DNA from 2 places in the Paenibacillus sp. S-38 genome. Region 1 is predicted to be linked to the other one. Evidence: riboswitches for the same ligand, from Rfam matches in the RefSeq annotation. Region 1 holds a riboswitch; the other holds the start of a gene.
What was found. A riboswitch is a leader RNA that binds a small molecule or an ion and turns the genes downstream of it on or off. The one in region 1 is predicted to bind thiamine pyrophosphate.

Region 2: linked by a shared signal. The riboswitch ahead of ACP26L_RS29460 (ECF transporter S component) and the one ahead of thiS (sulfur carrier protein ThiS) in region 1 are both predicted to bind thiamine pyrophosphate.

Annotation. Positions count from the first base shown of each region.
Region 1 is NZ_CP187970.1:1,096,147-1,099,327, reverse strand. It holds rRNA gene ACP26L_RS05135 (16S ribosomal RNA) at 1-127, opposite strand, end outside; gene ACP26L_RS05130 (thiazole synthase) at 508-1,281, opposite strand; gene thiS (sulfur carrier protein ThiS) at 1,311-1,511, opposite strand; TPP riboswitch at 1,611-1,750, opposite strand; gene ACP26L_RS05120 (nucleotidyltransferase-like protein) at 1,771-2,655, opposite strand; gene ACP26L_RS05115 (DUF2614 family zinc ribbon-containing protein) at 2,790-3,140, shown strand.
Region 2 is NZ_CP187970.1:6,753,219-6,756,399, reverse strand. It holds gene asd (archaetidylserine decarboxylase) at 22-813, opposite strand; gene ACP26L_RS29465 (hypothetical protein) at 1,032-1,286, opposite strand; TPP riboswitch at 1,507-1,612, shown strand; gene ACP26L_RS29460 (ECF transporter S component) at 1,755-2,348, shown strand; gene ACP26L_RS29455 (ABC transporter ATP-binding protein) at 2,348-3,181, shown strand, end outside.

The sequences.
Region 1 (3,181 bases):
CTTACAGGCAGGTTGCCTACGTGTTACTCACCCGTCCGCCGCTAAGCACCGAAGTGCTCCGCTCGACTTGCATGTATTAGGCACGCCGCCAGCGTTCGTCCTGAGCCAGGATCAAACTCTCCATTAAAGAAAAGCTGATGACTCATTTTGAAGCTTGGCAGAAACTCATCGCTGAGTCTCTATATTTAACACTCACTCGTTGTTCAGTTTTCAAAGGGCAAACCTACAACAAATCCTCATTTACAAACATTTGAAGTTTTGTCGTTTGCTGTCACCTCGTTTAGCGGCGACTTTTATAATGTATCACAGTTGCCTATTCAAATGCAAGCTTTTTTTAGAAATTATTTTTGGCTTGCGGCTTACCTTCACTCACTCGGACAAGCCGTTTGAAGCGGCGAGAGTTAATTTATCATATCCCGTTTTTAGATGTCAAGCTTTTGTAAACAAAAAAAGATAAGCCGCGATGGACTCCCATACACGGCCGATATTCGTTATCATTCCCTTGTTCTACTCAATCATTCCAATCTCAGGGCTGCTGGCCGAAGCATAGCGCTTCTTCGGAATCCGCCCTGCGAGAAACCCTTTGCGTCCCGCTTCTACTGCAAGCTTAAAGGCTTCCGCCATCAATACCGGATCCTCCGCCCCTGCTACAGCAGTGTTGAGCAGAACCCCATCCGCTCCGAGCTCCATGGCAAGAGCAGCATCCGCCGGTCCTCCAATACCTGCATCTACAATAACGGGTACCTTGGCTTCCTCAATGATAAAGCGCAGATAGTTAGGGTTGATGATGCCTTGGCCGGAACCGATCGGGGAAGCACCGGGCATGACAGCGGCCGCTCCCGCCTCCTGAAGTTTGCGTGCCAGAATAGGGTCATCGGAAGTATACGGAAGAACAATAAAACCTTCCTCTACCAGGATCTTGGTCGCCTCCAAGGTTCCGACAGGGTCGGGAAGCAGCGTACGCGGATCACCGATCACTTCCACCTTAATCATGTCGCATAATCCGGTCGCCTTGGCAAGCCGCGCGATCCGGACAGCCTCTTCGACCGAATAAGCCCCCGCCGTATTCGGCAGCAGAGTGAAGTTTTTAAGCTCCAGTGTTTCCAAAAAGTTCGGTGCATCCGGGTTATCGATGGGCAGACGACGAATCGCAAAGGTTAGGACTTCCGCCCCAGATGCCTGCACCGCCCTGCTCTGCACCCCCAGATCATTAAATTTACCTGTGCCCAGCAGCAATCTCGATCTAAATTCATAAGGTCCAATCTTCAATGTTTCATTCATGTTCATTTCCCCCTGTACTGGTCAGTCTGTCAGCCCCCGCCGACAAAGTGGACAATCTCAATTCGGTCGCCGTCGTTCAGCTTGGCTTCCTCGTATCGGCTGCGGTCTACAATCTCGCGGTTCAATTCAACCACCAGAATCTTGTTCTGCAGCTTAAATGCGGACAGCAGCTCCGCAACCGTCGCCGCGCCCTCTACTTCTCTCGATTCCCCGTTTACAATCAGATTCACTGCTTCACCCCCCTTTGGCCGTAGCCGGACAACAAAAAAAGGCCAGCCCGGAGCAGGGCTGACCGAATGTCAACATGGCGTTATGCGGCCATACAGATTGCTAGCATTCGACCACTTCCCTACGCTGGCATAATCCAGTGACGCCCCTACTCTGCGGGCTGCCGTATCAGGTTCCAAGGGTCAAAGAATCCGCTTCTTTTTCTCAGCCCCGCATGATAGAGGCTCCCCTAGTGGCTATTTGGTTGTTGCTGCCATTATATCACACGTTTGCGCTTTTAACATCCTTATATCTCAGCTCAAGCAGTGTCAGTTCTTCATCCATCGTATAAGCCACTTCCTTGGCGAGCGACTTCTTCACGAGTTTGTTCATGAGCAGCGGAAGCTCGGTGCGGATTTCCGCCAATTTGGGCTGCTGCTGCAGCTCCTGCAGACTCCAGGCCTCCTCGCGGCTGGCCAGTACTTCAAGCAGAAGCTTGCAGCACCGTTCCATCTTCGACATGATGGAGAATTCGCAGGCGAGCAGAACCAGCTGGACCCGCTGCTTCAGCGTTTCCTTGCTGAGCGTCAGTTCTTCGTACAGCTTGTACACACCCGGATTGATGTTCTTTACCTGGCGCCATACCGTAACTTCGGGATGACTGCCGGATTCGATAATGACAATATGGGCCCAGTGATGCAGGGCTTCCAGAATATTATTATAGGCATCGAGTAGATGGTCTTCGAGAATGTATTCCTTACTCTGAAGATAGCTTCTTAAGAACTTGGAGAATTCGATCAGCAGCTTATGCTCCCTGAGATCGACGGGGAATTCAAGGACTTTGTGCCGCAAACTCTCCAGGTACATCTCCCGGTCCAATAGAATCTCCCCTTTTAGAATCCAATAGATAATGTTCCGGTGTTCTCCATGAAGAATCAAATCGGTAAGCGTATCCGGACTGACCCAACGTTCTTGTATACGCCGGTCGTCTCTTATATAATGAATCTGTTGGTGGCTGCGCTCATTGTCGCGGCAGACGATCAACAGCAAGATATCGAATCCGTCGGTTACGGCCGAAAACGAAGAAGGGTTGTCCACCGCTGAAACGCTGATTACCGTCTGGTCCTGCCGGAACCGCTGCACCCAATCTTTTTTAATGGATTCCATGAACGAGAAAGCCTCCTGACAATAGGACACATAGTTCGATATTGTTTAGTTCTACATTGACACGCGGTTTCCTGCCATCGTTCGATGACAAACCTCACAAACTTCTATATCTCGCATGAAAGTAGTGAATGGGCATGAGATTAAAATCCAGTAAAGTGAACGAATTCCGCCTCTGGGGACTGCTGCTGACCATGGGCGGCATGGCCCTGATGATCGTTGGGCTCGCCGGCATCGTATTCGATTGGGGCATTGCAGGCCGGTGGATCGCCGCGGTCAGTATGGTGGTCGGCGCCATTGCCATGCTGGTATCCATGGGGATTTATTTTGCGGCAGGCATGATGTCCACAAGTGCGACGGTGGTGGAATGCCCCGAATGCGGCAGACCAACCAAGATTCTCGGCAAAACGGACCGCTGCATGTACTGCAAAACGATTCTGTCGCTCGATCCGAAGCACGATCCCGCAGGAACCGGCAGTACGCTGTAAATAGGCAAAAAGAGGGCTGTCCCCTAAGTAGAGTTCCTACT
Region 2 (3,181 bases), 2.5 Mb from region 1:
TATGGATATCGGGCGGACCGGTTAGCCGCGCCGTTGGAAAGTGCCGAGCTTCTCGCCCATCCGGACCTTGCTGCCCACCTGCAGATCGCTGCGGCTCTCGAATGTGCCCGTCTCCGTGAGCAGCACCACGGTAGAGCCGAATTCGAAATAGGCAAGCTCACCGCCGCGCTCGAGCAGATCCGGCAGCGGAGCGGCGTATTGAATCGAAGAGACGTTAAGCGCGCCGACCTTCACGACAGCCACCTCTCCGCCTTCGTGCTCCACATAGGTGATCAGCCGCTCGTTGCGGCTCAGCACGCGGCGCATATGCTTCAGCCCGAAGTCATTGACCGGGTATACCTTGCCCGGCACATGCTCCTTCTCAATAATCGTCCCGTCCACCGGCGAATGAATCCGGTGGTAATCGGTCGGGCTGAGATAGAGTACATAATAGAAGCCATTCTTATAATTGACCATCCGCGGACTGTGGTTGAGCAGCTCCTCGACCGTATAGTCCTGTCCCTTCACGTTCAGAATCAAGCCTTCCTTGATCGGGCCCATTCCAGTGATCAGTGCGTCCACAGGGGAGACCATGGTCTCCGGCGATGTATCGACGGGCCGCAGGCCGCTCTTCAGGCGCCGGGTGAAGAAGTCGTTGAGCGAAACGTATTCATGGACGGCCTTCTCCGCATCCTCCAGCGGAATGCCGTAGGTCTTGGCAAAGCGCGGGATCAGGGAGCGGGAGGCCCTGGACTTGGCAAAGGCGCCGGTGAGCTGCGACACCAATTTGCGGGACGATAGCTCGGTCAGCAGCCGAAAAAACGATATCTTCATGCTTCTGGGTTCACCTGTTTCTTTGGATGTAAGTATTCGGAATCTAACGCTTATCTTGACATAAGAGAGGCCACAAATCAACAAAGAAACACGGCCGGACAGCACGAAAAGCCTCCACCCGGAGGCTTTTCGTGCCGAAGCAGCCTATATGCAAGTGTCGTGAAAGACAAGCGTCAGTCCATATCGGATTCGTTGCTGCGGGTCCGTCCGCCGCTACCTCAGTAAGGGTCTGTTCCTCCAGAGGAGGCCTCATCCGCTTCGCACGCATTCTTATACTCGCCGCAGGTCAGGCAGGTAGCCAGATTGACCAGGATGGGGCAGCAGGAGCCCGACAGCTTGGTGCAGGAGACAGGGGTACGGTATCCGGGCTCGGAGGAGATCATTGTGCAGTAAGAGCAGTTTGCCACCATCTCGGCCGTGAGCCCAACCAGAAAAGGAGTAGATTCGATCGGTACGGTTACGGTTTCATTCATTCGACGCGTTCCTTCTTTCTCTTTAAAGATAGCGCTTCCAATGGAAGATGCCGCAGCACAAGATGAATACTCACTCTGACTCAAGCAGAATACGTAAATTGCGAGCAAGGACTAGTGTACCAGAAACCGGTAGAGAAGGCTAGGGGTTCCATCTAATTTTATTTACATATGCAGAAAGAGGAAATGGCATTGACAAACGGGCCTATCGTGATAAGATGGGAAATGTCACTAGGGGAGCCGCACAGGCTGAGATTGGACCAATAGGTCCTAAACCCTCTGAACCTGATCTGGATGATACCAGCGTAGGGAAGTGGAGAGCGTAGCACGCCGTTCATTTTTCATGTGCTTACAATGCCGCTTCCGAGCTACGGGGGCGGCTTTTTGGCGTATCTGCCGCTTCCTGCGCGTCTTGTCCGCTTCGGCATCGCCCCGGTTTCTTCCATATATTCTTTTAAGGAGTGGATTCAATTGTCCAAAGGTTTGAAACTGACGGATATTCTCGTTACCGTCGTGATCGCCGTCGTCTTCGCCGTGATCTACCGGTTGTGGAATGAGGTGTACAATGTCCTTAAGATTCCGGGCTTTCAGCTCGAACAGCTCGGTTACGGCATGTGGTTCATTGCCGGCACCGCGGCATTCCTGATTCTGAGAAAGCCCGGCGTAGCCTTCCTGGCGGAGGCTGCGGCCGCTTCGGGGGAAATGATCATGGGTTCCGCCTACGGCGTAGAGGCTTTCACGTACGGACTTGTGCAGGGCTTGCTGGCGGAGCTCGTATTCGCAGCCGCAGGCTACAAGCGGCATACGGCGCTGATTGCAGGACTCGCGGGTGCGGCATCCGGCGTCGGCTCGATTGTGTATGATTATTTCAAGCTGTATCTCTCGGAGCTCCAAAGCTGGAACCTGATGCTCTATATCGTCTTCCGGATCGTCGGGGCGTTCCTGATTACCGGCCCGCTGGCTTATGTCATCGTGAAGGCGCTGGAGAAAACGGGCGTGACCCAGCTCGTGCGTCCGGCCAGCCGCAGCGATTACCAAGCGCTTGACAGGAAGAATACGTTCTAATGAGCTCAGCGGATACGCAAGTGCTGCATGGCAGCGGTGCCCCCTCCGCCCGGCAGCAGGAGCTTGCCGTCTCGGTAACGGGACTGCGGCTGAAGTTCCCGGGCAGCGCCCCGCTGCTTTTCGACGATTTGACGCTGGCGGTGCCCCGCGGGCAAAAGGTGCTGCTGCTGGGTCCGAGCGGCTGCGGCAAGTCGACCCTGCTCCAGGTGTTCTCCGGCCTTATACCGGGGTCCATTGAGGTCCCGATGAAAGCGGACGCCCTCCAGCTTCCCGGGGCTTGGGGCTATCTGTTCCAGGATCCGGACACGCAGTTCTGCATGCCTTATGTGGATGAAGAGCTGGCCTTCGTGCTGGAGAATCTCCGGGTGCCCCGGGAGGAGATGGCGGAGAGAATCCGCTTGTGCCTGGAGCGGGTCGGCCTTCACCTGCAGGACATTCACGTGCCGATCGCCTCTCTCTCCGGGGGCATGAAGCAGCGGCTTGCGATCGCTTCGCTGCTCGCGCTGGACCCGGACGTGTGGTTCCTCGACGAACCGACTTCTCTGCTCGATCCCGAAGGAACGGGCGAGGTGTGGGAGACTGTTAAGGCGGTAACGGAGGGCCGGACAGTGCTGATCGTGGAGCACAAGATCGAAGAGATCGCCGGCTTCGTGGACCGGGTCGTGCTCTTCGGGCATGACGCCCGTATTCTGGCGGACGGGCCGCCCCAGCGCGTGTTCCGGGAGCACCGGCAGGAGCTGCAGGAATACGGCATCTGGTATCCGGGCGTGTGGGAGGACTACGACCGCCGTCCGGACCTGAGGCCGGAGCGCGGACAGTCAGCCGCCCGCAGC